Regions from separate parts of the Mesorhizobium kowhaii genome, predicted to be linked through region 3. Evidence: predicted binding sites of a transcription regulator. Region 3 holds the regulator's gene; each other region holds the start of a gene.
What was found. Region 3 encodes PhoB, which activates phosphate uptake and scavenging genes when phosphate is short. Its sites were predicted from a motif close to TGTCATNNANCTGTCAT; they were not measured.
Positions count from the first base shown of each region.

Region 1: a site for PhoB is predicted at 2,934-2,950, ahead of ACFFNA_RS03870 (ceramide glucosyltransferase). Genes of this name have one in related genera too.
Region 2: a site for PhoB is predicted at 3,162-3,178, ahead of ACFFNA_RS37440 (RNA degradosome polyphosphate kinase). Genes of this name have one in related genera too.

Region 1 covers NZ_JBHLYT010000005.1:61,410-71,425, forward strand. The annotation lists gene ACFFNA_RS03860 (2'-deoxycytidine 5'-triphosphate deaminase) at 1-205, opposite strand, end outside; SAM riboswitch at 338-415, shown strand; gene ACFFNA_RS03865 (O-succinylhomoserine sulfhydrylase) at 473-1,660, shown strand; gene ACFFNA_RS03870 (ceramide glucosyltransferase) at 1,674-2,825, opposite strand; gene apaG (Co2+/Mg2+ efflux facilitator ApaG/CorD) at 3,053-3,445, shown strand; gene ACFFNA_RS03880 (Hsp33 family molecular chaperone) at 3,491-4,525, opposite strand; gene argF (ornithine carbamoyltransferase) at 4,604-5,515, opposite strand; gene ACFFNA_RS03890 (aspartate aminotransferase family protein) at 5,533-6,732, opposite strand; gene ACFFNA_RS03895 (GcrA family cell cycle regulator) at 7,091-7,609, shown strand; gene ACFFNA_RS03900 (magnesium and cobalt transport protein CorA) at 7,696-8,706, opposite strand; gene phoU (phosphate signaling complex protein PhoU) at 8,798-9,523, opposite strand; gene ACFFNA_RS03910 (ATP-binding protein) at 9,639-10,016, opposite strand, start outside.
Region 2 covers NZ_JBHLYT010000176.1:83,296-93,311, reverse strand. The annotation lists gene ppx (exopolyphosphatase) at 1-894, opposite strand, end outside; gene ACFFNA_RS37440 (RNA degradosome polyphosphate kinase) at 894-3,095, opposite strand; gene ACFFNA_RS37435 (zinc-finger domain-containing protein) at 3,242-3,487, shown strand; gene ACFFNA_RS37430 (FAD-dependent monooxygenase) at 3,507-4,745, shown strand; gene ACFFNA_RS37425 (hypothetical protein) at 4,822-5,001, shown strand; gene ACFFNA_RS37420 (TIGR02117 family protein) at 5,024-5,692, opposite strand; gene ACFFNA_RS37415 (amino acid ABC transporter ATP-binding protein) at 5,808-6,557, opposite strand; gene ACFFNA_RS37410 (amino acid ABC transporter permease) at 6,636-7,793, opposite strand; gene ACFFNA_RS37405 (amino acid ABC transporter permease) at 7,798-8,985, opposite strand; gene ACFFNA_RS37400 (amino acid ABC transporter substrate-binding protein) at 9,050-10,016, opposite strand, start outside.
Region 3 covers NZ_JBHLYT010000046.1:698-10,713, forward strand. The annotation lists gene ACFFNA_RS25735 (ROK family protein) at 1-1,023, shown strand, start outside; gene phoB (phosphate regulon transcriptional regulator PhoB) at 1,191-1,880, opposite strand; gene phoU (phosphate signaling complex protein PhoU) at 1,900-2,607, opposite strand; gene pstB (phosphate ABC transporter ATP-binding protein PstB) at 2,647-3,471, opposite strand; gene pstA (phosphate ABC transporter permease PstA) at 3,489-4,805, opposite strand; gene pstC (phosphate ABC transporter permease subunit PstC) at 4,802-6,268, opposite strand; gene ACFFNA_RS25765 (PstS family phosphate ABC transporter substrate-binding protein) at 6,383-7,411, opposite strand; gene ACFFNA_RS25770 (PAS domain-containing protein) at 7,923-10,016, opposite strand, start outside.

The DNA.
Region 1 (10,016 bases), on a different contig from region 3:
GTTGCAGCCGGTCGAGCTTTTCCGAAACCTTGTGGTTGGGGCCCGGCAGGAACGAGGCCCGCACGCGCCAGGCCTTGTCGCCGAGCCGCAGATCCAGGCTCGCCGGCTGGATCTGGTCGGCATCGAACGCGCGCGGTGACTTCAGCGCGCCGGACTGGAACAGCGCCGAAATGTCCTGATCGGGAAGAATGCCTGTCTGCCGCAAGGCTCCACTCCTAGGCCAGGCGATTTTCTTGTCGCAGGTTCCTGCCGCAAAACCATGGAACAGTTTTGCGGCTTGGTACAAACCTCTTAATCAAGCCGGCAATTGACGCAAGCGTGGCGCGGGTCTAAAGGGTCGTTATCCCGTGGTGATTTGGCCGGTCGGCTTGCAGCCACGTTAAACAAGTCGCTAAAGGACCGTCGGGCCGCAAGGCCGTATGGACCGGTTGCGACTTTCGCGGCCGGTTTTTTTGTGTCTGGAACAAAAGCGATGAGCACCAAGAAGCACAACTGGAAACCTCAAACAGCACTCGTGCATAGCGGGACCCTGCGTTCCGGTTTCGGCGAAACCTCCGAGGCGATGTACCTCACCCAGGGCTATGTCTACGAAACGGCGCAGGCTGCCGAAGCCCGCTTCAAGGGCGAGGAGCCGGGTTTCATCTATTCGCGCTACGCCAACCCGACCGTCGACATGTTCGAAAAGCGCATGTGCGCGCTCGAAGGCGCCGAGGATGCGCGCGCCACCGCGTCCGGCATGGCCGCAGTGACGGCAGCCCTTCTGTGCAGCGCCAAGGCCGGCGACCATATCGTGGCGGCGCGCGCGCTGTTCGGCTCCTGCCGCTGGGTGGTCGAGACGCTGGCGCCGAAATACGGCATAGAGGCGACACTGGTCGACGGCACCGACATCGCCAACTGGGAAAAGGCGGTCAAGCCGAACACCAAGCTGTTCTTCCTGGAAAGTCCGACCAACCCGACGCTGGAAGTGGTCGACATCGCCGCAGTTGCCGCGCTTGCCAATTCGATCGGTGCGCGGCTGATCGTCGACAATGTCTTTGCCACGCCCCTGCAGCAGAAGCCTTTGCAGCTCGGTGCGCACATCGTCGTCTACTCGGCGACCAAGCATATTGACGGCCAGGGCCGCTGTCTCGGCGGCGTCATCCTGTCGGACAAGAAGTGGATCGACGAGAACCTGCACGACTATTTCCGCCACACCGGCCCGAGCCTGTCGCCGTTCAATGCCTGGACGCTGCTGAAGGGCCTGGAGACGCTGCCGCTGCGCGTGCGCCAGCAGACGGAAAGCGCCGGCAAGATCGCGGATTTCCTGGCCGAGCGGCCCGAAATCGCCCGCGTCATCTATCCCGGCCGCGCCGACCACCCGCAGGCGGCCATCGTCAAGAAGCAGATGTCGGGCGGCTCGACGCTGATCTGCCTGGACGTCAAGGGTGGCAAGCAGGCGGCCTTCGCCTTGCAGAACGCCCTCGACATCGTGCTGATCTCCAACAATCTCGGAGACGCCAAGAGCCTGATCACCCATCCGGCGACGACGACGCACAAGAATTTGAGCGACGAGGCCCGCGCCGAGCTCGGCATCGGGCCAGGCACGCTCAGACTGTCGGTCGGCCTGGAGGATACCGATGATCTTCTGGAAGACATCGAACAGGCGCTGAAGGCCAAATAGAGGCCTTTGGCTATCAGGCGCCGGACGGCGTCTCTTCCAGTTCGGCCGCCTTGGTGCCAATGGTCATTGCGTTGCCGCGCCAGTCGACGGCGCCACCGAGCCAGCCGCGCGCCCACATCGCCGGCAGGATCAGGTCGCGCGCCAATATCGCCGCGACCATGCGCGGCGACAGGTGCCAGCCCTTGGACCCAGCCAGGGCGCATTCCGGAAGGTAGAAGGCCGCCAGCACGGCAATGGCGGTTGCCCAGAGGCTGACGCCGGCGGCCGACGCCGCAACCAGCGCAAGCACCAGCGGCACCACCGCGCCAGTCAGGATTTCGGGTGCGAAGAACAGCGGGAAGGTGACGCGGCGCAGCCGCGCCCAACGGGCCTGACGCGACCAGATCTCGTCAAACGTGCGCCGGCCGAGCGGCTGCTCGAAGGGCGCGGCGACGAGATTGACGCGCAGGCCAAGGCCATTGACCAGCTTGGTCGCGGCAGCGTCCTCGGCGATCTCGGCGGCCAGCGCACGGATGCCACCATTGGCATCCAGCATCGGCTTGTTCCAGAGCATGCTCTTGCCCTGGGCAAAGCCGAGCCCAAGCGCGTCGCCGGCATATTGCCAGCGCGCCTGCAGCGTGTTGAGGAAGGCGCATTCGACTTCGGCCCAGAAGCCGGCCGGCCGCGAGCCGATCGGCGTCGAGCAGACAAGGCCGGTGTCCGGCCGCCATGCGGCCATCAGGTGCTGGACGTAGTCTCTCGGCATCAACACGTTGGAATCGGCCAGGATGACCCAATCGTGGCGCGCGGCTTCCCAGCCCTTGACGCAATTGTTGAGTTTCGGATTGGCGCTGATGCGGTCGTCGCCGATCAACAGCCGAGCCGGCACCTTGGGGAAACGGGCAATGGCGGCGCGGATCAGCCTGACCACCGGATCATCGGCATGGGCGACGCAAAAGACCAGTTCGTAGCGCGGCCAGTCGAGCGAGAAGGCACGCTCCAGCGTCTCCTGTGTAAACGGCTCGACACCACGCGACGGCACGACGATCGACACCGGCCGCGGCTTGCCGGCCGGCGGCGCGATGGTGCGGCGGCGCTTCAGACGCGAAGCGGCGAGCAGGATGCTGGCGAGGTTTGAGAGGATGAGAGCAGCTGAAAGCGTGGCGGCTATGAGAGTGAGTTCCATCGAAATCCGGTCACTCCAGAAAAACCGGTCCGCATGACGACCGATTTCAACAGTTCGACAGAGCGCCCGAGTCGCGCGGCACTGGTCGGCGCACACCATCATTGTCGTGTGTCACTTAAATGACATTCTTTGCCGGCACCTGCCTTTGAGGCCGCAATGACAGGACGCGCACCGTTGACCAGTCCGCGCGGAGCGCCGAAAGTTACCGGATTGTTTTGGAGCCGCTTATGTACCGCGCCGTGACGCGCAACATCGAAGTGCAGGTCAGGCCGTTCTATCTGGAGGATCGCTCGGATCCGTCCGAGAACCGCTATGTCTGGGGCTATCAGATAACGATCGACAACCAGTCGGATGAGTTTGTGCAGCTGTTGTCGCGCTATTGGCACATCACCGACGGCACCGGCCGGGTCGAGGAGGTGCGCGGCCCCGGCGTCGTCGGCGACCAGCCCGAACTCAATCCCGGCGACAGCTATCAATACACGTCCGGCTGCCCGCTTTCGACACCGTCCGGCATCATGGTCGGGCACTACACGATGCGCAACAAGCGGGGCGAGACGTTCGACATCGCCATCCCTGCCTTCTCGCTGGACCTGCCGGGCACGCGGCGGACGGTGAATTAGTTTCGCCTTACCGGCAGCGAAGCAGCCGGTAAGGCGTGTTTTTCCCTACTGGGCCACCGTAAATTCCGCAGGGTCGAAGTCATATTGCTTCGAGCAGAATTCGCAGGCGACGTGGATGCCGCCGTCTTCGGTGCTGTCCTTGATCTCCTGCGCCGAGAAGCCCTCGAGGATGCCGCGGATCTTGTCGCGCGAGCACGAGCACTGGTCGGCGACCGGAACGCCGCCGAAGACGCGCACGCCATGCTCGTGGAACAGCCTGTAGAGCAGCCGCTCGGCGCCGATCGTCGGGTCGATCAGTTCGGTCGGCTCGATGGTGCCGAGCAATGCCAGCAGCTCCTGCCAGGAATTGTCGGCCGGATCGTGGATCTCCTCGCGCGGATCGCCATCGCCGCCCGGCAGGTCCGGAACGCGCATGCGTTCGGGCGACTGAGGCAGGAACTGCGCCAGGATGCCACCGGCGCGCCACTGCTCGCGGGCGCCGCCGATGCCGGGCGTCAGCAACTTGGCCACAGAGAGCCTGAGATCGGTCGGGATCTGCTCCGACTGGCGGAAATAGGTGCGGGCCGCATCCTCCAGCGTTTCGCCGTCGAGCTGGACGATGCCCTGGTAGCGCTGTGTATGAGCGCCCTGGTCGATGGTCAGCGCCAGCACGCCGCTGCCGAGCAGCGTCTGCTGAGACGTTTCGCCTGCCGCGACCAGCGCCTCCAGCCGATCGGCATCGAAGCGCGCATAGGCGCGCAGCGCCGAGGGCGTGGAAAAGTCCGCGACCAGCATGTCGACCGGCCCGTCGGTGCGGGTCTGCAGGATGAACTTGCCCTCGAACTTCAGCGAGGTGCCGAGCAGCACCGTCAGCACACAGGCTTCCGCCAGCAGGCGGGCGACCGGCTCGGGATAGTCGTGACGGGTGAGGATAGCGTCGAGCATCGGCCCGAGCTGAACGGTGCGGCCGCGCACATCGAGCGGGCCGACCTCGAAGGGCACGACGTGATCGTCGCCGGCGTAGCCGAATTCGCCGAGTTTGGGGTGATGTTCAGTCACTTGATAGGTTTCCAACATGACAAAGCTCCAGGGCGCGGCCATGCCGCCCTGGAGGGCGCATGCTTCGAAACGCGCTTGATTTGCGTGATGCGGCGCAGATAGGCATCACACCCCCAGAGATCAAGCGCCGAGACACCAGGCGAGTACGGCCTTCTGCGCATGGAGCCGGTTCTCGGCCTCGTCGAAGACCACAGAATGCGGCCCGTCAATGACCTCGTCGGTCACTTCCTCGCCGCGATGCGCTGGCAGGCAGTGCATGAACAGGGCATCCGGCCTGGCCTTCGCCATCAGCTTGGCGTTGACCTGGTAGGGCGAAAACACGTTGTGACCGCGGGCGCGATGCTCCTGGCCCATCGACACCCAGCAATCGGTGACCACGCAATCGGCCTGGTCGACGGCTTCCTCGGGCGAGCGGGTGAAGTGCAGCTTGCCGCCATGCGCCTGCGACCAGTCGATATGCTTCTGCGCCGGCTCGCTGCCTTCGGGTACGGCGACGTTGAGGTTGAAGCGGAACCGCGCCGAGGCTTCGAGCAGCGAATGCAGCACATTGTTGCCGTCGCCGGTCCAGGCGATGGTCTTGCCGGCGACCGGACCGCGATGCTCCTCGAAGGTCATGATATCGGCCATCAGCTGGCAGGGATGGGTGTCGTCGGTCAGTCCGTTGATGACCGGAACGGTGGCGTTCTCGGTCAGTTCCAAAAGCCGCTCATGCGAGGTGGTGCGGATCATGATCGCGTCGACGTAGCGCGACAGCACCTTGGCGGTGTCGGCAATGGTCTCGGAGCGGCCGAGCTGCATCTCGGTACCGGTCAGCATGATGGTTTCACCCCCAAGCTGACGCATGCCGACGTCGAAGGACACGCGGGTGCGCGTCGAGGGCTTGTCGAAGATCATCGCCAGCACCTTGCCTTCGAGCGGCCTGGTCCGCTCGCCAGCCTTGAGGCGAGCCTTTCGCACCACCGCATCGTCAAGCATGAAGCGCAGATCGCCTTCGGAAACGGCGGAAAGATCGGTGAAATGGCGAACTGACATCAGCAATGGTTCCGGGATTACTTCGCGGCGGCGGCGGCGATCGCCTCCGCCAGGCCCTTGGCGCCGGCGCGGATGCGGTTGAGCGCGTCGTGGATCTCGGCATCGGTGACAGTGAGCGGCGGCAACAGGCGAATGACGTTGTCGCCGGCCGGAACCGCCAGCAGGTGCTGGTCGCGCAATGCCATGTTCACCTTGGTGTTGGGCATGGCACATTTGAGGCCGAGCATCAGCCCGGTGCCTCTGATGTCCTCGATGACCTCGGGAAACTCGTCAGCGACCGCCGCCAGCCCCTGCTTCATCAGCAGCGCCTTGCGCTGGACATCTTCCAGGAAGCCGTCTTCCAGCACCACGTCGAGCACGGCGTTGCCAACCGCCATGGCCAGCGGGTTGCCGCCGAAAGTGGTGCCATGCACGCCGGATGTCATGCCAATGGCCGCTTCATCCGTGGCAAGGCAGGCGCCCATCGGGAAGCCGCCGCCAATGCCCTTGGCGATCGCCATGATGTCGGGCGTGACGCCGGACCATTCATGCGCGAACAGCTTGCCGGTTCGGCCGATGCCGCACTGAACCTCGTCGTAGATCAGGAGCAGGCCGTGCTGTTCGCACAACTGCCGGAGCCGCTTCAGCGATTGCGTCGGCACCGGGCGGATGCCGCCCTCGCCCTGTACCGGTTCGATCAGGATCGCCGCGGTCTCCGGCGTGATCGCCTTTTCGGCCGCATCGATGTCGTCGAAGCCGACCTGGTCGAAGCCTTCGACCTTGGGTCCAAACCCTTCAAGGTACTTGTATTGACCACCCGCCGCGATGGTCGCCAGCGTGCGGCCATGGAAGGCACCTTCGAAGGTGATGACGCGGAAGCGTTCGGGATGTCCCTTGACGAAATGGTAGCGCCTCGCCGTCTTGATCGCGCATTCCAGCGCCTCGGCACCGGAATTGGTGAAGAACACCTTGTCGGCGAAAGTGGCGTCCACCAGCCGCTCGCCGAGCCGGCTTTGCCCCGGAATCTCGTAGAGATTGGAGACATGCCAAAGCTTTGCGGCTTGCTCGGTGAGTGCTGCGACCAGATGCGGGTGGCTGTGGCCCAACGAATTGACGGCAATGCCGCCGGCAAAATCGAGATATCGCTCGCCCTTGTCGGTAACAAGCCAGGTGCCTTCCCCGTGGTCGAAGGCCAGGGGTGCGCGAGCAAAGGTCTCGTAAAGCGCCGAACCGCTCATTATATGCGTCTCCGGTACCGGAAAATCAAAAAAGCCGCCAAAGCGGCGGCCTGTGCGGCTTATCGTGTTTTTCGGCCATGAAGTCAACGAAAACGTCGCGTAGTGCCCCGCGGCAAGCCCCCTGACGCAACGCCGGCTCATGAGCGACCGGGCAAGTTGGGGAAAACCGAAAAAACCGATTCGTGTTGCCCTTGGGACTCTTGTCACCGAGTCAGCGCATAGAGTAGTTGTAGTCGAGAAATAACTAGATTTCGTGCGGCGGACCTAATCACCAGATATATGTGGTGTCTGCCCCGGCAAATGTTGCCGGGTCGGGAGTGGATTCCGATTGCCGCACGCTTAGCAGGAGCGCGGTCTCATGAACTGGACTGACGAGCGGGTAGAACTTCTCAGAAAACTGTGGTCGGAGGGTCTGAGCGCAAGCCAGATTGCTGCGCAGCTTGGAGGGGTCAGCCGCAATGCGGTCATCGGCAAGGTGCACCGGCTGAAACTGTCGGGCCGCGGGCGATCGACCGCCACGCCGGCACGCCAGAAGAAGGCGGCGCAAGGATCGACCGTTCAGAAATCGGTGTCGCGCGCCGCAAGCGCCGTCCGTCATGTCACGACATCGATCGGCGCCACGGCGTTGCAGACGCAGTTCGACGCCGAACCGGTGGCACGCCACTACATCCGCCCAGTCGAGAATGTCGTGGTCCCGATCTCACGCCATCTGCAGCTCGTCGAGCTGACCGAGCGGACCTGCAAATGGCCGAACGGCGATCCGCTTTCGGAGGACTTCCATTTCTGCGGCAACGAAGCCGCCGAAACCGGACCCTACTGCAAGTACCACGCCCGCGTGGCGTTCCAGCCGGCATCGGAGCGGCGTCGCAACAGGTAGGACGTAACGGAATAGGGGAGTAAGGCAGTACGGCAGTAGGTGTGCGGAAAGTCGCGCTCACGAAATGCTGCCCTACTGCCCTCTCTTCACAGCCAGCCGTTCTTGCGAAAACGCCAGTAGAGAAACGAGCAGATCAGCGCGATCGTGGCCAGCACCACCGGGTAGCCGTATTCCATCTTCAATTCCGGCATGTCGTTGAAATTCATGCCGTAGATGCCGGCGAATGCCGTCGGCACCGCCAGGATGGCGGCCCATGAGGCAAGCTTCTTGGAGATCGCCGTTTCCTGGCTCTGGCCGACTAGGAGGCTGGCCTCGAAAGCAAACGCCAGCACCTCGCGCAGACTGTCGATCTTTTCCTGCACGGTGCGGATATGGTCGGTCACGTCACGGAACAGCGGATGCATGGCCGTATGGATCTGCGGCAGGTCGGCACTGGTCAGCCGGCGGCAGACTTCGACCAGCGGAAGTGCCGCATTGCGCAGGCGCAAAAGATCGCGGCGCAGCATGTAGAGCCGCTCGATGTCAGGACCGGTCATCGGCTTCAGCAGGACCCTGTCCTCGATCACCTCGACCTCGTCCTCGATCTGCTCGAGCACCGGCATGTAATTGTCGACGATGAAATCGAGAATGGCGTAGAGGACGAAATCCTCGCCCTTGGCCAGCGAATGCGGGCAGCTTTCCCAATGCTGACGAACGGCGGCGTAGGAGGTGGACGGGCCATGCCTGACGCTGACGATGTAGCCGCTGCCGACAAACAAATGGGTCTCGCCGAAGGTGACCCGGCCGTCGATCAGCTGCGCTGTGCGGGCGACGATGAACAAGGCGTCGCCATATTGCTCGATCTTCGGCCGCTGGTGCGGGTGCTCGGCATCCTCGATCGCCAGCTCATGCAGGTGAAACTGCGCCTGGACGCGAAGCAGCAGGTTGCGGTCGGGCTCGAGCAGGCCAATCCAGACGACATGACCGGATTTTTTTGCCCATTCGCCGGCTTCCTCGATTGGAATGTCGGCGATGCGACGCCCGGCCGTGTAGACGCCGCAAGCGATAATGCCGGATGCCGGCGCAGGCGCCGGAGTCAGGTTCCGAACATTTTCCATCACAACCTCCCGAAGCCAATCCACGGACGAGGATACAGGAAAGCCCGGAAAGTCTAGCGCAATTCGGATGACGCTTCGAGAGTGTGACCGTTCAATTAACCGGCAGCGTCGCGGAAACGCTGATCTTGTCGGTCTTGTCGCCCTTCGGCCGCTCGGCCGGCATCTGCTCGCCGGTGACGATGTAGTAGATGGTCTCGGCGATGTTGGTGGCGTGATCGCCGATGCGCTCGATGTTCTTGGCGCAAAACAGCAGATGCGTGCACGGCGTGATGTTGCGCGGATCTTCCATCATGTAGGTCAGCAATTCGCGAAACAGCGAGGTGTACATGGCGTCGATCTGGTCGTCGCGGTCGCGCACGAAGCCGATCTTGTCGACCGAGCGCGATGCGTAGACGTCGAGCACTTCCTTGAGCTGGGTCAGCGCCAGGTTGGCCAGGGCCTCGAGGCCGCGGAACAGGCTGGTCGGCTGGCGTCCGTCGGTGACAGCTGCCACCCGCTTGGCAACGTTCTTGCCGAGGTCGCCGACCCGTTCGAGGTCGGCGGAAATGCGGATGGCGCCGACGATCTCGCGCAGGTCCGTCGCCATCGGCTGGCGCTTGGCGATGATGATGATCGCCTTGTCGTCGATTTCGCGTTGCCCTTCATCGAGCACGGCATCGTCACGGATGACCTTCTGGGCGAGGCCGGGGTCGGCATTGACGAGGGCGGCAACCGCCTGTTCGACCATACGCTCGGCATGGCCGCCCATCGCCGCGATGCGCTTCGACAGATATTTCAGCTCCTCGTCATAGGCGCTCATAATATGCACGGACTGCATGGCGAAATGCCTTCCCACGGAGTGTCTTGGTTTTGAGTCGTTTCCTCGAATCCCCGCTGATACGCTAGCCGGATGACAGAAAAAAGAAACGCTCCAGTGGAAAAATAGGGCAGTATCAGTGCGTCGGCAAATGAACCGAGAAGGCAGCGCCCTTGCCGAACTCGGACTTGATCGAAAGCCGGGCATTGTGGCGTGTCAGGATATGCTTGACGATCGACAGACCAAGGCCGGTGCCCTTCTGGGTGCGGCTGGTCTCGACATCGACGCGATAGAAGCGCTCGGTGATGCGCGGAATGTGTTCCTCGGGAATGCCGGGGCCAAAGTCCCTGATGGTCACGTCGATGCCTGGCTCCGAGCCGGCATCGCTGCGCGCGATCGACACCACGACGCGGCCACCCGACTGCCCGTATTTGCAGGCGTTTTCCAAGAGGTTCTCGAAAACCTGGAAGAGCTCGTCGCGATCCCCGGGCACATCAAGCGGCCCGTCGGCGTA
Region 2 (10,016 bases), on a different contig from region 3:
TTCGCGAACGCCGAGCGCCGAGACGATGATCTTCGACGGCTGCATCGCCGCCATGATCTCCTGCAGCACGATGGCGCCATAGGGCAGCAGCGAACGGCGGTTCTTCGAAACGCCTTCGATACCCTTGACCTTCTCGATCTCGGCTTTGGCGACCTGCTTGAGGAAGTTCGTCGCACTGTCGGCGCTGATCTCGTAATGGTGCATGACGCCGAGCGGATAATTGGTCATTTCCATGTGCAGCCGGGCGAGATTTCGCCAGGTGCCGCCGACGGCGTAGAAGGGCCTACCCTGCCCGCCTTTCAACAGCTTGGCCCTGGCCAGCTCGTCACGCGCGATCTTCGCCGCCTGGGCGAGCGAGTTCTTCGCCATGTCCTGCAGGCGCAGGCCGCCCAGCGGCAGCGTTATGCCGTCGCCGATCGCTTCGCCGTTGACGTCGACCAGTTCGAGGCTGCCGCCGCCCAGATCGCCGGCGATGCCATCGGCCGGGTGGAAGCCCGAAATGACGCCGAGCGCCGAATAATAGGCTTCCTGACGGCCGCTGATCACACGGATCTCGGTCTTGAGCACGTCCTCGGCGCGGTGGATGAAATCGGGACCGTTGATCGCCTCGCGGGCCGCGGCGGTGGCCAGCACATACATGTGCTCGGCGCCCGCCTGGTCGGATAGTGCGCGAAAGCGGCGGAACTCTTCCATCGAGCGCGTCACCGCCTCGGGGTCGAGTTTGCCGGTGGAAACGATGCCGCGGCCGAGACCGGCCAGCATCTTTTCGTTGAACAGCATGGTGGGCGAGCGCGCCAGCCCTTCATAGACGACGAGGCGGATCGAATTCGACCCGATGTCGATGATGGATAGCGGTCGGCGGTCCTGCAACCGGCCCTGGGAATCGGACAGCATCAGCTGGACGCTGCGGCGTTCTTCTTGCGGCGCTTGAACTGCGCGATGCGCTTGGGCGCATGCGACTTCAGCGCGTCACCCCGTCCCGACAGGCTCGGATTGGTCATGAAATATTCCTGCGCGTTGAACGGTTCCTCGCCCTCCTCCAGCACCACGCGCCGGGAGGTTCCATCAGCCAATACGTCGAAACTTTGCTGATTGTCCATGATGTTGCCCAGCATGATCTGGCCCAGGATCTGTTCATGCACAGTTGGATTGGTGATCGGCACCATGGTCTCGACGCGGCGGTCGAGATTGCGCGGCATCAGGTCGGCCGAAGAGATGTAGACGATCGCCTCGTCCGATGGCAGCCCATGGCCATTGCCGAAGCAATAGATGCGGCTGTGTTCCAGAAAACGGCCGACGATCGACTTGACCCTGATGTTTTCCGACAGGCCCGGCACCTGTGGCCGCAGGCAGCAGATGCCGCGCACGACGAGGTCGATCTCGACGCCGGCACGGCCGGCGTCATAGAGCGCATCGATGATGATCGGGTCGACAAGCGCGTTCATCTTCATCCAGATGCGCGCCGGCCTCCCCTCCACCGCATGAGCAATCTCGTCGGCAATATGCTTCAAGATGCGGCTTCTCAGCGTGAACGGCGAGATCGCCAACCGCATTTCATCCGTCGGCTCGGCATAGCCGGTGATGAAATTGAACAGCTGGGCGACATCGCGCGCGATCGTCGGGTCGGTGGTGAAGAAGGACAGATCGGTGTAGATGCGCGCGGTGACCGGATGGTAGTTGCCGGTGCCGAGATGCACATAGTTGCGCAGCTTGCCGTCCTCGCGTCGCACCACCAGCGACATTTTCGCGTGGGTTTTCAGCTCGAGGAAGCCGAACACGACCTGCACGCCGGCGCGCTCCAGGTCGCGCGCCCAGCGGATGTTGGCTTCCTCGTCGAAACGCGCCTTGAGCTCGACCAGCGCGGTGACCGACTTGCCGGCCTCGGCCGCGTCGACCAGCGCGCGCACGATCGGGCTGTCGTTGGAGGTGCGGTAAAGCGTCTGCTTGATCGCCACCACTTCGGGGTCGGCCATCGCCTGACGCAGGAACTGCACCACCACATCGAAGGATTCGTAGGGGTGATGGACGACGATGTCTTTCTCGCGGATGGCGGCAAAGCAGTCGCCGCCATGCTCGCGGATGCGTTCGGGAAAGCGCGGATTGTAGGGCGTGAACTTGAGATCGTCGCGAGGGATGGCGACGATCTCGGAAATCTGGCTGAGCGCCAGCGGACCGGTCAGAACGCTGATGCGGCTCGACGACACGCCAAGCTCGCCGGCAACGAAGTCACGCAGTTCCGACGGCATCAGTCTGTCGAATTCGATGCGGATCACCGAACCGCGGCGGCGGCGCTTCAACGCCGTCTCGAACAGGCGCACCAGATCCTCGGACTCCTCCTCGACCTCGATATCACTGTCGCGGATGATGCGGAACGTGCCGGAGCCCTTGACCTCATAGCCGGGGAATAGCTTGCCGATGTAAAGGCCGACCGCCTCTTCCAGCGGGATGAAGCGGACATGGTGCTTGCGGTCCGGCAGACGGATGAAGCGCTTCAGCGCCACCGGCAGGCGCAGCAGCGCGCTCATCTCCTCGCCATTCTTGCGGTGGCGCAATTGCAGCGCCATCGAGAAGCCGAGATTGGGAATGAACGGGAACGGATGTGCCGGGTCGATAGACAGCGGGGTCAGCACCGGAAACACCTGCTCCTGGAAATGGTCTTCCAGCCAGATCTTTTCGTCCTTGGTCAGCGCGTCACGCGTGATGCTCTCGATGCCTTCCTTGTTGAGCAGCACGGTGAGCGCCGAAAGGCTCTTCTGCTGGTCTTCCTGCAGCCGCTCGACCTCCCGCAGCAGCTGCTCGAGCTGCTGTTCGGGGGTGCGGCCGTCAGGGCTCTTCAGCGTGATGCCCTCGCGCACCTGGCCGGCAAGACCGGCGACGCGGACCATGAAGAACTCGTCGAGGTTGGCCGCCGAGATCGACAGGAAGCGGACGCGCTCGAGCAGCGGATGATTGAGGTTCAGCGATTCCTCGAGAACGCGCCGGTTGAACTGCAGCCAGGAAAACTCCCGGTTGACAAAGCGATCCGGGTTGCCGCCCTCCGGTCGAGCCACCTCGACATTCACGAATTCGCTCTGCACCGGCTTCAGTTCGTTCATGATTCCCGCTCTTCCCCGCAACCGCTGGCCGGTTAACCGGCTTAACTTATCCTCTGACAGGCTTTTGCGACAGTTTGATTTCATCGAACTTGCAAAGAGACCGGTTATGATCCAGATGCAGAAGAGACTGCGTTAAGGAGACGACGATGGCAGGCGGTTCCATTCCCCATTTTCAGAACGATGCGGGCCACCCGGCGATCGACATCGGCGTCAAGGAATTCATGTGCACAGGCGCCAACCCGCCTTTCGACCACCCGCATGTGTTTCTCGACATGGGCGACGACAATGAAAAAGTCTGCCCCTATTGCTCGACGCTCTACCGCTATTCGCCCAAGCTGAAGGCGACCGAAACGCTGCCGGACGGCTGTATCTACATCGACCAGGCCGCCTGATTCTTTCGCGACAAGCCCGATGGACGACACGCGGTCCCGGCAAGTCGTCATCGCCGGGGCGGGCGTCGCCGGGCTGACCGCCGCGCTGGCGTTCGCCGGACGCGGCTACCCCGTGCAGGTGTTCGAACAGGCACAGCGCCTGGAAGCGGCAGGCGCCGGCATCCAGCTTTCTCCCAACGCGACACGCATCCTTCGCCAGCTTGGCGTGCTCGACCGGCTGCTTCCGGCTGCGGTGCGGCCGGAAGCGGTGGTGCTGAAGGATGCCGCGACGTTGCGCGAACTGGCGCGCGTGCCGCTGGGACAAGCCGCCGAAGCCCGCTGGCAGGCACCCTATCTCGTCGCTCACAGGGCTGACCTGCAGAGCGCATTGACTGCGCGCGTTGCCGAGATGCCGAACATTCTTCTGACTCCCGGCGCGCACGTCAGCAGCGTTGCCAAAGGCAGCCACGGTGTCACAGTGGCTGCCGAGATGGCCGGCGAGACAATCGAGGCCAAGGGCTTGCTGCTGGTCGGCGCCGATGGCGTCTGGTCATCGGTGCGCGGGCTTGTCGATCCGAACAAGGGGGCGGCCTCGCCGAGAAGTCACTTTTCGGGCGAACTGGCCTGGCGTGCCACCATTCCCGCCGACAGCGCTGCCGGACAAGCCTTTGCCGCGATCGGCGCAACCAATTGCGTCACCACCTTCCTGCATCCCGGCTTCCACATGGTCGCCTATCCCGTCAGCAAGGGCGCTGCCTTCAATCTCGCTGCCTTCACCAAGGGCGAACGCATTGCCGAGGGCTGGTCCGGGAACGCCGACACCAGGATCTTGACCGGTGCCATGCGCGGTACGGCGGCAGCACTTGCCCGTCTGGTCGAGGAAGCCGGCCCGTGGACGGCATGGCCGATCCATACGGTAGACAGCAAACAGCCTTGGACGACCGATGGCATGGCGCTGATCGGCGATGCGGCGCATGCGATGACGCCGTTCGCGGCGCAAGGTGCCGCCATGGCGATCGAGGATGCGGCGATGCTTGCGGATGTCGTCGCCGACTTCCCCGCCGATCAGGCACAAAGTCTTCAGATCTGGGAGAACCTGCGGCGGCCGCGCGTCGCCAGGGTCGCCCGGCGCGGCGCTATCAACCGCCTTGCCTGGCATGCCGCGGGTCCAGTTTCTATCGCGCGCAATCTGTTCCTGAAAATGCGGTCGTCGGAAAAACTCGCCGCCGATCTCGACTGGCTTTATGGCTGGCAGGCACCGGAGCCTGGCGAAACATGAAACGCGCGACAGGCCGGCCCGAAGGAACAAGGCGCTCGTATTCGACAACGGCACCCACACAGAGTAGGAATGTTCCATGGCCAAGGTCATTCGATATGAAATCGACCCAAAGAATCCGCCACCTTTGACCAATGCTCAGAAGGCCGAGATCGCTTGGTTGACCTCGCGGCCAGAGAGTGATGTCGATACCAGCGACATTCCCGAGTTGACCGAAGAGTTTTGGCGAAACGCGATCAGGCGGGGCAAGGCTCGCTGACGAAAGCGCGACGGCTACCCGTCTAGTTGTAAAGCCGCATCGACAGGCTGAGCGAAGCCGGCAGCGGGTTCCACCAGCCCGTCCGCAGGCCGGCGGTGCGCAATGCCGCCGCCGTCCAGGTGTTGCAGCCGACCAGCGCGTTGAAATGGCCGTTGGCTTCATAGAAACCGTCGAACCTAGAATAGGCCGCGTCCGGAACAACAATCGGCCCTTTCGGCCCCCGCTGGAAACTTGCATCGATGAAATCGAGCAGCGCCGCAAAACGCTCCTCGCCGATGTCGAAGCCGGCGACATCCGGATGCGGTTCGACGATGGCGCCGGCGACATCGACATGCATGACCGACGCGTCGACGGTCAGTGCCTTCATCACCGGAACAGCCTTGAGCTCAGACCATGTCGGCGTCTCCAGGTAGAAGGCGCGACCACCCCAGCCGAAGACGATATAGCGGACTTCCGGACTATCTGCCGGGATGCCGGCATCGACCAGGAAATGGAAGCGCTGGCGCACCCTGTCGTCGACCGGAATGGCGATGTCGGTGTGGATCGGGTTGTTCAGCACCAGGATATGGCGCGCGGTGGCGGGCGTGGCGGCGGCTGTTTGCCAGAGTGGTCGCGGCACGAGAGTGCCGAGCGTCACAGCGAGCGCAACGACGATCGACAGCAGGCCTAGAAAACGTCCCAGCTTTTTCATGAATGGCGGCCTTGCAAACGCACCCCGGCGCGACACAAACCGCCCGCCTCCTGCTCATCCATACGCAAAAGAGCCCGGCACTGTTTCAGCCGGGCTCTCCCTGGTTATCGAAGGCCTAGTGCAGGATCTGCGACAGGAACAGCTTTGTCCGCTCATGGCGCGGATGGTCGAAGAACTCGGCCGGCGTGTTCTGCTCGACGATCTGCCCCTGGTCCATGAAGATGACGCGGTTGGCGACCTTGCGGGCAAAGCCCATTTCGTGGGTGACGCACAGCATGGTCATGCCCTCTTCGGCAAGGCCGACCATCGTTTCCAGCACTTCCTTGATCATCTCCGGATCGAGCGCCGAGGTCGGCTCGTCGAACAGCATGATCCGCGGGTTCATGCACAGCGAACGGGCGATCGCCACGCGCTGCTGCTGGCCGCCGGACAGTTGGCCGGGATATTTGTTGGCCTGTTCCGGAATCTTGACGCGCTTGAGGAAATGCATGGCGATTTCCTCGGCCTGCTTCTTCGGCGTCTTGCGCACCCAGATCGGCGCCAGCGTGCAGTTCTCCAGGATGGTCAGATGCGGGAACAGGTTGAAGTGCTGGAACACCATGCCGACCTCGCGGCGCACCTCGTCGATCTTCTTCAGATCGTTGGTCAGTTCCTTGCCGTCGACGATGATCTTGCCCTTCTGGTGCTCTTCCAGGCGGTTGATGCAGCGGATCATCGTCGATTTGCCGGAGCCCGATGGGCCGCAGATGACGATACGCTCGCCGCGCATCACTTTCAGGTTGATGTCCTTCAGCACATGGAATTCGCCGTACCATTTGTGCATGGCGATGATGTCGATGGCGACATCAGTGGTCGAGATGTGCATCTTGGCGGCGTTGACCTTGATCTCTTCCGCGCTGACGGCATTTTCTATGACCATGGCAGGATCCCCTTGTTCTTTTGTTTAGCGTTTGTGGCCGGTGTCGAGCCGGCGTTCGGTGTACATTGAATAACGCGACATGCCGAAGCAGAACAGCCAGAAGACGAAGGCCGCGAAGATCAGACCCGACCTGGCGGTCTGCGCCGTCGCCCAGTTGGCGTCGGAGAAGTTCTGCTTGACGATGCCGAGCAGGTCGAACATCGAAATGATCGTGACCAGGCTGGTGTCCTTGAACATGCCGATGAAGGTGTTGACGATGCCGGGGATGACCAGCTTCAGCGCCTGCGGCATGACGATGAAGTACATCTTCTGCCAATAGCCGAGGCCAAGCGAATCGGCGCCTTCATACTGGCCCTTGGGGATCGCCTGCAGGCCGCCGCGCACCACTTCAGCCATATAGGCGGCGGCAAACAGCGACACGCCGATCAGCGCGCGCAGGTACTTGTCGAAGGTGACGCCCGGCGGCAGGAACAGTGGCAGCATGACGCTGGCCATGAACAGGACGGTGATCAGCGGAATGCCGCGTACGGCTTCGATGAAAATGACGCACAGCATCTTGACGACCGGCATCCTGGAGCGCCGGCCAAGCGCCAGCACGATGCCAAGCGGCAACGACACGACGATGGCCACGAAAGACAGCGACAGCGTCACCAGCAAGCCGCCCCAGCGCGCGGTTTCGACATGTTCGAGACCGAACGCGCCGCCGACCAGCAGGAAGAACGACACGATGGGGAAAACGACGATCAGCAGCAGGGCGTTGAGGCCCTTGCGCGGCACGCTCGGTATCAGCATCGGCACCAGAAGCACCACCAGCAATATGCCGACCAGGATCGGCCGCCAGCGCTCCTCGACCGGATAGGTGCCGAACATGATCTGGCCGAATTTGGCGTTGACGAAGGCCCAGCAGGCGCCAGACCAGCCATCCGGCTGGATACCGCCCTGCGCCACCGTGGCGCAGACGGTCCGGTTGGGTCCTGTCCACACGGCGTCGATGAAGGCCCAGTTGATGATTTGGGGCAGGATCATCACCACCAGCGCGATACCGACAATGGTCAAAATGGTGTCGCCTGCCGAGGCGATCAGGTTCTTGCGCACCCAGGCACCGAAGCCCACGACGCCGGCCGGTGCCGGTTGCGCCAGCGCCATTTCGGTGCGCACCCAGGACATATCATGTTCTTGCATGTCCCTACCTCTCCACCAGCGCCATTTTGGCGTTGAACCAGTTCATCAACAGCGAGGTCAGAAGGCTGATGGCCAGATAGATCACCATCATGATGACCACGCACTCCACCGCCTGGCCGGTTTGGTTGAGCACCGTGCCGGTCGTCGCCGTCAGGTCGGGATAGCCGATGGCGATGGCGAGTGAGGAGTTCTTGGTCAGGTTGAGATACTGACTGGCCAGCGGCGGAATGACGATGCGCATGGCCTGCGGTACAACCACCAGCCGCAACGCCTGGCCGGCACGCAGACCGAGCGCTGCCGTAGCCTCGCTCTGCCCCCTGGCGACGCCGCGAATGCCGGCGCGCACGATCTCGGCGATGAAGGCGGCGGTATAGAAGGACAGCGCCAGGTAGAGCGACAGGAATTCCGGCTTGACGACGAAGCCGCCAGTCAAGTTGAAAGTCGATTGCTTCGGAAAATCGAAGGTCAGCGGAAAGCCGCTCAGCGCGTAGGCGAGCAGCGGCAGCCCGATAATCAGCGCCAGCGATGTCCAGAACACCGGGAATTGCTGGCCGGTCGCCATCTGCCGCTGATGCGCCTTGTGGGCGACGAACCAAGCCATGGCGATGCCGGCAAGCAGTCCCACCAGGATCAGCCAGGAGCCGTCACCCCAGATGGCACGCGGAAAATAGAAGCCGCGCTGGTTGAGGAACGACCCGAACGGCAGGTTGATGCTGTCGCGCGGCGCCGGCAGCGCCGCCAGCACGCCGGAATACCAGAAGAAGATGACCAGCAGCGGCGGAATGTTGCGGAACACCTCGACATAGACGGTGCAGATCTTCTGGATCAGCCAGTTTTTCGACAGCCGGCCGATGCCGACGATGAAACCGATGATGGTGGCGGTGATGATGCCGACAAACGCGACGATCAACGTGTTGATCAAGCCGACGATGATGGCCCGGCCATAGGTGGAGTCCGACGTATAGGCGATCGCCGTATCGGAAATGTCGAAGCCGGCGCGGCCTCTCAGAAAGGCGAAGCCGGAGGCAATGTGCAGGTTCGTCAGGTTCACGATGGTGTTGTGAACGATCCACCAGACACCGGACACCAGCAAGGCGACGACCAGGCATTGATAGAAAATGCTGCGGACTTTCGGGTCGTTGATAAGAGAAGCGCGACTTGGCTCCTCGCGAAGAACTTCCTGCGATGCCATTCAACCGTCCCCCTGGAAAGAGAAACCGGAAGGCAGACGATCTGCCTTCCGGATCACATTTCGATCAGCGGATCGGTGGAGCGTATTGCAGGCCGCCCTTGGTCCATAGCGCGTTGATGCCGCGGGCGATCTTGAGCGGGCTGCCCGAGCCGACATTGCGGTCGAACATTTCGCCATAGTTGCCGACAGCCTTGACGATGTTGACGACCCAGTCATTGGAAACGCCGAGATCGGTGCCGATCTTGGTATCGGCTTCCTGGCCGAGCACGCGCTTGATCTCCGGGCTGGCGGAGCTCTTCATTTCGTCGACATTGGCCTTGGTGATGCCGAGCTCCTCGGCGTCGAGCAGCGCGAAATAGGTCCACTTGACGATGTGGTACCACTGGTCGTCGCCCTGGCGCACGGCCGGTCCGAGCGGCTCTTTCGAGATGATCTCGGGCAGCACAACGTGGTCGGCCGGCGCGTCCAGAGTCAAGCGAATGCCATAAAGACCCGACTGATCGGTGGTGTAGACGTCGCAACGGCCGGCGTTATAGGCGGCGTTGACCTCTTCCAGCTTCTCAAAGACGACCGGGTTGTACTCCATCTTGTTGGCTTTGAAATAGTCGGCGAGGTTGAGCTCGGTGGTCGTACCGCTCTGCACGCAGACGGCGGCGCCGGAAAGCTGCAGCGCGGAATTGATGCCCGGCAGCTTCTTGGCATTGATCATGAAGCCTTGACCGTCATAGTAGGTGGTGCCGACGAAGTTCAGGCCGAGTGCGGTGTCGCGGTTGATGGTCCAGGTGGTGTTGCGCGACAGGATGTCGACCTCGCCGGACTGCAGCGCGGTGAACCGCTCCTTGGCGCTGAGCGGGGTGAACTTGACCTTGGTGCCGTCACCAAAGACAGCGGCCGCGACAGCGCGGCAGAAATCCGCGTCGATGCCTTGCCAGTCACCCTTGTCGTCCGGCGCCGAGAAGCCAGCCAGGCCGGTCGAGACACCGCACTGGATGAAGCCTTTCGCCTTGACGGTGTCGAGCGTCGTTGCCGAG
Region 3 (10,016 bases):
GGCCTCGGCCTCAATCCGGAAGCGGCGGCGGTGATGACCGTGGTGCTGTCGCTGAACTTCCTCTCGGTCGCCGTCATCGACTATGCCGGCCAGGTGATCGCCGAGGAACAGCGCCGGCTGGACACGCTGACCATGCCGCGCGACGCGCTGGTCGGTGAATGCGTCGCCATCGTGCGGCGCCGTCTCGAAGACCCCGACCTCGACGTCCGCAGTGTCGCCCGCATCGCGCTGGCGATCCAGGGCATCACCGACACGCGTGCCCGCGCCATGCTGTGGTCGCCGATCACGCCGCACACCGATATCGCCTTCGCCGACATACTCGAAGACGAATTCGGCATCCCCGCCACCATGGAAAACGACTGCAACATGATGGCGATAGCGCTGCGCTGGCGCGATCCCCAGCGCTACCGCGACGACTTCATCGCCATCCTGCTGTCGCACGGCATCGGCATGGGCCTGGTGCTGAAGGGCGAGCTGTTCACCGGCACCCATTCCTCGGGCGGCGAGTTCGGCCACATGATCCATCGGCCGAACGGCGCGCTGTGCCGCTGCGGACGGCGCGGCTGCGTCGAGGCCTATGCCGGCAACTACGCCATCTGGCGCAACGCAAGGCAGATGAGTGAGGACGCAGAACCAGTGGCCGATGTCAGTGACGCTGACATGCGCGCGCTGGCAACCGCGGCCCGCGAAAGAGACGGACCCGAGCGCGAGGCCTACCGCAAGGCCGGCGAAGCGCTCGGCTACGGTCTCGGCAGCCTGTTCGCGTTGATCGATCCGGCGCCGGTCGCCATGGTCGGTGTCAGCGCCGCCGCCTTCGACCTGATCGAGCCGGCATTGCGCGAGGCGATTGCCCAGACCGCAGGCGGCCAGCATTCGAAATCGATTTCTTTCGACACCGAACCGAACGAACTGCCACTGATCCGCGAAGGCTGCGCCATGCGGGCGCTGACCTTCGTCGACCAGGAGATTTTCGCGCCCGGCACGCAGACAAGATCCGGCCTCGGCGGCAAGAACGTGGCTTGAATTTGCCCGAAGAACGCGGACTTGGGATGTGCTGAGATTCAGGTCAGGCCGCGCCGAGAATGGTGGATTCCGAGAACCGGAACGGAGCGTACATTCCAGTACGTGAGTACCGGAAGCACAGGAAGACGCCGTTCGCAGGCCGGCATCACCTGAATATCAGCGCATCCCTAATCTTCCCTGATTGCGTATCCAGCACCGCGGATGGTGCGGATGACATCGGGCATGCGGCCGTTGTTGACCGCCTTGCGCAGCCGGCCGACATGCACGTCGACCGTGCGCTCATCGATGTAGATCGTCTCGCCCCAGACATTGTCGAGCAGCTGGCTGCGCGAAAACACGCGGCCGGGATGGCGCATCATGAACTCGAGCAGGCGAAATTCGGTCGGCCCGAGCCGGATCTCGCTCTTCTTGCGATAGACCCGGTGCGATTCACGATCGAGCACGATATCGCCGACCTTGAGCACGCTGGACAGCACTTCCGGCTTGGCGCGGCGCAGCAGCGCCTTGATCCTGGCCATGAACTCCGGCGTCGAGAACGGCTTGACCAGATAGTCGTCGGCGCCGGTCGAGAGGCCGCGCACACGATCGCTTTCCTCGCCACGCGCGGTCAGCATGATGATCGGCAGACGCTCGGTCTCGGGACGCATCCTTAGCCGGCGGCAGAGTTCGATGCCGGAAACCGCCGGCACCATCCAGTCGAGCACCAGAAGGTCGGGGACGTTCTCCTGCAGCCGGATCTCGGCCTCGTCGCCGCGCGTCACCACCTCGACCTGGTAACCCTCGGACTCCAGATTGTAGCGGAGCAGCACACCTAGCGGCTCCTCGTCCTCCACCACCATGATGCGTGGCGCGATCATCGACTGGTCACCCCTGTCGTCATGCCGCTGGCGCGGACATTGCCGTCTCGTCCTGCTTCGGACGATTGGCGGGCAGCTGCGTGCCGGTCAAAACATAATACGCATTTTCAGCGATGTTGGTGACGTGATCGCCGATGCGCTCGAGGTTCTTGGCGCAGAACAAAAGATGCGTGCAAGCGGTGATGTTGCGCGGGTCTTCCATCATGTAGGTAAGGAGTTCGCGGAACACGGAGGTGTATTTCACGTCGATGCGCTCATCGTCGGCGCGCAGTTTCGCCAGGGCCTCGGCGTCGCGCGCCGCATATTCCTCGATGACGCCCTGCACCTGGATCAGCACCAGCTGCGCCATTGCGTCGATGGAGTGCGACAGGTCGCGCGGCGTGACGCTGAGGCCGAGGGTGCCGACGCGCTTGGCGATGTTCTTGGCAAGATCACCGATGCGTTCGAGATCACCGGCCATGCGGATCGAACCGACGACGGCGCGCAGGTCGTTGGCCATCGGCTGGCGCTTGGCGATCAGCGTGATGGCGCGGTCGTCCAGCTCGCGCTGGCGCGCATCCATGATGGTGTCGTCGGAAACGACGCGCTGCGCCAGGGCGTTGTCCGAATTGAGCAAGGCGCGCGTCGAGCCGCTGACCATCGAGCGGGCCAAATCGCCCATGTCGCGGATCAGCTGGCTGATCTGCTCCAGATCCTCATCGAAAGATGCGACGGTATGTTCACCCATGATCCAGTCCTCGTGCCTGAAAATTCAACGCCGGACCACTCAGCCGAACCGGCCGGTGATATAGTCTTGAGTGCGCTTGTCGTCGGGGTTGGTGAACATCTTGTCGGTGGCGCCCTCCTCGACCAGATAGCCGAGATGGAACATCGCCGTGCGCTGCGACACGCGCGCCGCTTGCTGCATCGAATGGGTGACGATGACAATCGTGTAGTTCTGGCGCAGCTCGTCGATCAGCTCCTCGACGCGCGCGGTGGCGATCGGATCGAGCGCCGAGCAGGGCTCGTCCATAAGGATCACCTCTGGCGATACGGCGATGGCGCGCGCGATGCATAGACGTTGCTGCTGGCCGCCGGAGAGGCCGGTGCCGGGTTCTTGCAGGCGATCCTTGACCTCGTTCCAGATCGCCGCCTTCTTCAGGCTCTGTTCGACGATCTGATCCATGTCGGCCTTTCGCTTGGCCAGCCCGTGGATACGTGGGCCATAGGCAACGTTCTCATAGATCGACTTCGGGAACGGATTGGGCTTCTGGAACACCATGCCGACGCGCGCCCTGAGTTCGACGACGTCAATGTTCTTGTCGTAGATATCCTCTTCGTCCAGCGTGATCTTGCCGGTCACCCGTGCCGAGTCGATGGTGTCGTTCATACGGTTGAGGCAGCGCAGGAAGGTGGACTTCCCGCAGCCCGAAGGGCCGATCAGCGCTGTCACCTGATTGAGGCGAACGTCGAGATTGACGTCGAACAGCGCCTGCTTGTCGCCGTAGAACACGCCGACTTTGTCGCCGCGCATCTTGATCACTTCGTTCGACTTGGCGTTCATTTTGTCGCCCACTGCGTTTTCAAGAGACTGTTCGGTCATGATGTTCATACCAGATGCCTTTTTTTCTACCAGCGACGCTCGAACCGACGCCGAAGCACGATCGCTGTGATGTTCATGGCCATGAGGAAGACCAGCAGGATGATGATGGCGCCCGACATGCGCTCGACGAAGGCACGTTCGGCCTCGTTGGCCCACATGTAGATCTGCACCGGCAGCGCGGTCGCCGGGTCGAAGGGCGTCTTTGGATAGTCGGCAACGAAGGCGACCATGCCGATGAGCAGCAGCGGCGCGGTTTCGCCCAGCGCACGCGCCAGGCCGATGATGGTGCCGGTGAGAATGCCGGGGGCGGCTAGCGGCAGGATATGCTGGAACACCATCTGCATCTTGGACGCGCCGAGGCCGAGCGCTGCGGCGCGGATCGACGGCGGCACCGCGGCAAGCGCGGCGCGTGTCGCGATGATGATCGTCGGCAGCGTCATCAGCGTCAGCACCAGGCCACCGACGAACGCAGCAGAGCGCGGCATGCCGAGGAAATTGATGAACACGGCGAGGCCGAGCAGGCCGAAGACGATCGACGGCACCGCCGCCAGATTGTTGATGTTGACCTCGATCAGGTCGGTGAAGCGGTTCTTCTTGGCGAATTCCTCCAGATAGATGGAGGCGGCGACACCGATCGGCAGCGCCAGCAGCAGAACGATCACCATCATGTAGAACGAGCCGATGATCGCCACGCCCATGCCCGAGGTTTCCGGACGGCTTGAAGCGCCGTAGGAGAACAGGCCGGTGTTGAAATGCTCGGCCATCGCACCGTCCGCCCTGAGCTTGTTCATCCAGGCGATCTGCTGGTCGGAGACCTTGCGGCGCGCTTCCTCGACGCCAAGGTCGATCTGGCCCTTGAAGGCGGAGTCGAGATTGGCGGCGGCAAGGATGTTGACGTCGCGCGTCGTGCCGATGACCGACGGATCGGCGGCGACGATGTTGCGCAGCTGGACGCGGGCACCTTCGGACAGGAAGCCCTTGAGCTTCAGGGTCGACGGCTTGTCGTCGGGATTGATGCCGAGCTTGGCGATCAGCGCCTTTTCGGCGAGCTTTGGATAGTTTGCCTTGATCAGCACGGTCGGATCGGTGGCGCGCTTGTTGGACGGATCGATCACCTTCTCGTCAAAGCTGATCGGCAGCGACACCGTCGTCTGCCAGAAGGCCGTGTAACCCTTCGTGACGATGGTGATGAGCATGATGGCCAGGAACGCAAGGCCGACGGAAATCGCCAGCATGCCGTAGATGCGGAAGCGGCGTTCGGCGGCATAGCGGGCCTTCAGGCCGATGTCGCGGCGCGGATGAGCGGCGACCCGGACCATCGTATTCATGGGGATGTCGGTCATTCGTACTGCTCCCGGTACTTGCGCACGATGTAGAGCGCGACGATGTTCATCACCAGCGTCAGGGCGAACAGCGTGAGGCCGAGCGCGAAGGCGACCAGGGTTTGCGGCGAATTGAACTCGAGATCGCCGGTGAGCTGGTTGACGATCTTGACGGTGATGGTCGTCATCGCCTCAAACGGATTGATGGTGAGATTGGCGGCGACACCGGCGGCCAGCACGACGATCATCGTTTCGCCGATGGCGCGCGAGGCGGTCAGCAGGATGGCGCCGACGATGCCCGGGAGCGCCGCCGGTAGGATCACCCGCTTGATCGTCTCCGAACGCGTCGCGCCAAGGCCGAGCGAGCCGTCGCGCATAGCGCGCGGCACCGCGGTGATGATGTCGTCGGACAGCGAGGACACGACCGGGATCAGCATGACGCCCATGACCAGGCCGGCGGTGAAGATGCTCTGGCCCTGGATGAACGGCGAGCCGCCGGTGAGCGCGGCGGAGAGGTCGCGCAGGAACGGCCCCAGCGTGACGACGGCGAAGATGCCGTAGACGATGGTCGGTATGCCGGCCAGCAGTTCAAGCGCCGGCTTGACCACCGATCTCACCCTGGGCGATGCATATTCGGCCATGTAGACCGCCGACATCAGGCCGACCGGCACCGCGACCAGCAATGCAATCAGGGCGATGTAGAGGGTACCGGCGAGAAGCGGGATCAGGCCGAACTGGCCCTGGCTGCCGCCCGAGCCGGCGGCGGCGAAGCGCGGATCCCAGACCGTGCCAAAGAAGAAGCTCATCGGCGAGACGCTCTCGAAGAACTGGATCGTCTGGAACAGCATCGAAAGCACGATACCAACCGTGGTCAGGATGGCGATGGTCGACGCAGCGAGCAGCCCCCACAGCATCAGCCTCTCGACATTGTTGCGCGCCCTTGCACGCGGTGCGATTTGCCTGAGCGCATAGAAAGCGCCGGCGATCGACAGGGCGAATGCAAGGACAGCGCCGATCCTGCCAAGCCGGCTCTGCACGGCGTTCGCTTCGACGGCGATCGGGATCATGTAGTCTTGCGAATCCGTTGCCAGCGCCACGCCCTTGGCTGCGAGCAGCGGCTGCAGCTCGGCGAAGGTCGCGGGCAGCGCCGCCAGCGTGTTCGCATCGAGCTGATGCAGGCCTTTGGCGAGGCTCTTTACCAGGCTGACGTCCAGCGCTTCGCTGGCAACCTTGCTGTCAGCGGTGCGCTCAGGCAAGGCAGCGTGAATGTGCCGGTCGAGATAGAAGGACGAGCCGATGGTCCAGACGGCAAGCAGCAAAAGGGCAGGCAGGACGGCGAGCAGGAAGGCCCACCAGCCGTGATAGTGGGCGCGCGAATGCGGCTTCACCGTGCCGTTGTCCTGCGCTGCGGCACGCTGCCGACCTATCAGGAATGCAACCAGGCCGATGGCGACGACAATGGCCAGTACGAGCATGGACGACATGGACCCACCCCAGGGGAAACTCTAGAGCAAAGGATGCTCAAATCGCCACCCGCCAGCGGCAGGCGGCAAAACCAGGACGCCGGCTTCGGCCGGCGCCCTGGTTTTGTAGATTGGTTACATCGACTTTCCGGCGGCGAAAGCGTCGCGCTGGGCCTGACGTTCGGCGTCCGGGGCCGCGACGAGGCCGTATTCGGCGAGCGGGCTTTCCGGGCCTACCATCTGGTCGTCAAGGAAAAACTCGACATATTCCTTGAGACCGGGGACGACGCCGAGATGCGCCTTCTTCACATAGAAGAACAGCGGGCGCGACACGGGATACTTGCCGCTGGCGATCGTCTCGGTCGAAGGCGTGATGCCTTCCACGGTAGCGACCTTCAGCTTGTCGGCATTGTTCTCGTAGAAGGCGAGGCCGAACACGCCGACGCCGGTCTTGTTCGAGTCGATGCGGGCGAGCGTCTCGGTGTAGTCGCCGTCGATGTCGATGGCCTTGCCGTCCTTGCGGATCGCAATGCAGGTCTTGCCGACTTCCTTGTCGTCGGCGACGCCGGTGGCCTTGATGGCAGCCTTGTCGCAGCCGGCGTCGAGAAGCTTGGTCTCGAACACTTCGCGCGTGCCATGCTTTTCGCCGGGAATGTAGGCAGCGATATCCCAGTCGGGCAGCTTCGGATTGACCTGGCTCCACTTGGTGTTCGGATTGTCGACCAGCTTGCCGTCGACGACGAGCTTGGCGGCGAGCGCCTTGTAGATGTCGGCGGGAACCAGCGCCCAGTCCGGACCCTTGATGTCGGTGGCGAAGACGATGCCGTCATAGCCAATGCGAACTTCCTGGATTTCCTTGACGCCAGCGTCGGCGCAGGACTTGATTTCGTCCTTTTTGATCGGGCGCGAGGAGTTGGCGATATCGATCGTGTCTTCGCCGACGCCCTTGCAGAATTCCTTGATGCCGGCGCCGCTGCCGCCGGACTCGACCACCGGGGTCTTGAAGTTGGTGAAGGCTTCGCCGAACTGCTCCGCGACGATCTTGGCATAGGGTAGCACGGTCGACGACCCGGCGACCTGGATCTGGTCGCGCGCGGCGGCGAAGCCGGACGACGCGGCGAGCGCAAGCGCCGCGGCCGACGCCGTAAGGAGGAATTTCTTCATGTGGCCTGCTCCTGTTCGGAAGATGGTCTCTCGGCGCCGTTCCTTCAGCGCCCGCTGAGGCCAATAGCCCTCGATTATTACAGTCGCATGACAGTTTCATGTCAGCCCGGTAACGCGTCATCGGGGTGGGGAAAATGCCGGCCGGCCGGCGCTTGCGGCGGAGCCTGTCTTTGTGCCCGGAATCAGGCACTTGCGCCGGTTCAGACCGAGAGCGACCTGCGGTTTCGCAATCGACGCCTCGGCAAAGAAAATCCGGACGGGAGTGCGTTGCTCTCGGCCAGATGTCGTGGCCGGGCCATCGCCGAAAACAGGTCCGTTGGGGTAGGTTGACGCTGTCTCATGCCGGCGGTCGCTGCTCCCGCCCGTAACTGGAAGAGCGGAATTCGAATGTGGCCATTGTCTCGGCTGGGCGCCGCCTTGGGTATGGTGCGATCGCGCCATAGTCTTGCCTCAGCGGGGGGCGCGAATCGCCGCCGAGTTCCCCTGGGCATGCCGGGTGCTACGCCGGCCTTTACCCGGCGTTGCGCTGAGCCTGGCGGCTGGCGCCGACCCAGCGCTCGACCTTCTCGAGCAGGGCCCTTGGACTGATCGGCTTGGGCAGGTAGTCGTCCATGCCGGCCTCCAGGCAGCGTTCGCGATCGCCCTTCAGCGCATGCGCGGTGACGCCGACGATCGGCACATGCGTGCCGGTCTCTTCCTCCAGCCGGCGAATGGCGGCGGTGGCTTCGAGCCCGTTCATCTCCGGCATCGAGACATCCATCAGGATCATGCACGGATTGAGCCGGCCGAAGGCGTCGAGCGCCTTGCGGCCATTGCCGACGATCTCGAAACCATAACCGGTCTCGCCGAGAATCTGGGTGAACACCATCTGGTTCACCTCATTGTCCTCGGCCACCAGGATATCCAGCCTGTCGCCGCCGGCGGTCGCGGGTGGCCGGGGGCGAACCGAAGGCGGCTGTAGCAGCGCCCGTTGTTCCGACGGCTGTGGCCGCACAACCTTGCCCAGAGGGATGTCGGCTGCCAGCGGTTGGGCGTCGCCCGTGTTGTGGCGATGCCGCTGGATGGTGGCAACCAGCGTTTCCAGCAGCACCGATGACCGCGCCGGCTTGATCAGCTGGGCATCGATGCCGAGATCGCGATAGCTGGTGTTGGCGAGCGACTGGTCGACCGAGGTCAGCATGATGATCGGCGTGCCGGCAAGGCCAGCGGTGTTGCGCACGATCCGCGCCATTTCGGCGCCGCTCATGCCGGGCATCTGATAGTCGAGCACGACGCAGTCGACCGGCACGCCATAGGCGGCGGCGGCAATCAGCACTTTGAGACCCTCGGCGCCGCTTTCGGCCGCGCAGGAATCGAATGTCCACGATGTCATCTGCTCCGTCAGGATGGCCCGGTTGACGGCATTGTCGTCTACGATCAGCACGCGCGCGCCGGTCACGTCGACAGGCATGATGCGTTGCCCGTTCTGCTGACCGGCCCTCGGCAGCGTGACCGTGAACCAGAAGGTCGAGCCCTTGCCCTCGGAGCTCTCGACACCGATGTCGCCGCCCATCAGTTCGACGAGCCGCGAGGTGATGGCAAGGCCGAGGCCGGTTCCTTCGTGTCGCCTCGTCGACGAGGTGTCGACCTGGCTGAATTTTTCGAACACGAGTTTCAGCTTTTCCTCGGGGATACCGATACCGGTATCGGTGACCGAGATCGTCAGTTTCGTCCCAGTCGGAACCCTTTCGCCGGTGACGTCGACCAGCACATGGCCTTCATCGGTGAATTTAACCGCGTTGCCGAGCAGGTTGGTGACGATCTGCCTGATGCGGCCGACATCGCCGACAAACAGGCTCTCGAGCCGAGGCTCGATGCGCACGATGAGTTCGAGATCCTTCTCCTTGGCGCGTGTGGACACCAGCGTCGCCACATCCTCGATCGCCTCGGCAAGGTTGAAGGGCGCCGGATCGAGTACCAGCTGACCGGCGTCGATCTTGGAGAAATCGAGGATGTCGTTGATGATGGTGAGCAGCGCGTTGCCCGATTTGACGATGATGTCGGTGAACGTCTTCTGTTTCGGGTCAAGGTCCGATTTGGCCAGCAGTTCGGCCATGCCGAGCACGCCGTTCATCGGCGTGCGGATCTCGTGGCTCATATTGGCGAGGAATTCCGACTTGGCGCGGTCGGCGAGCACGGCGCGCTGCCGCGCCTCGCGCAGTTCGGCCTCGCGCATCTTCAATTCGGTGATGTCGGTGGTCGATCCGATCAGGTAAAGCGAACCGTCGGACGCGATCATCGCGCCCTTACGGGCGAATTGATGCCTGACGCTGCCGTCGGCCATCGTCACCGTCTCTTCGACCTCCTGGGTTTCGCCGGTGCGCAGCACGGCTAGGTCGCCATTGACGAAAGCTTCGCCATCCGGCCCGAAGATCTCGATGTCGGTCTTGCCGATCGCCTCTTCCTTGCTGAAGCCGGTCAGGTCGCACCAGCCCTTGTTGACGTAGAATTGCCTGAGGTCGGAGCGCTTGGCGTAGATCGACACCGGTACGTTGTCGATCAGGCTGCGGAACACCTCGTTCTCGCGCATGCTGTCTTCCAGCGCGCGCTCGCGCGCCTTGACCTC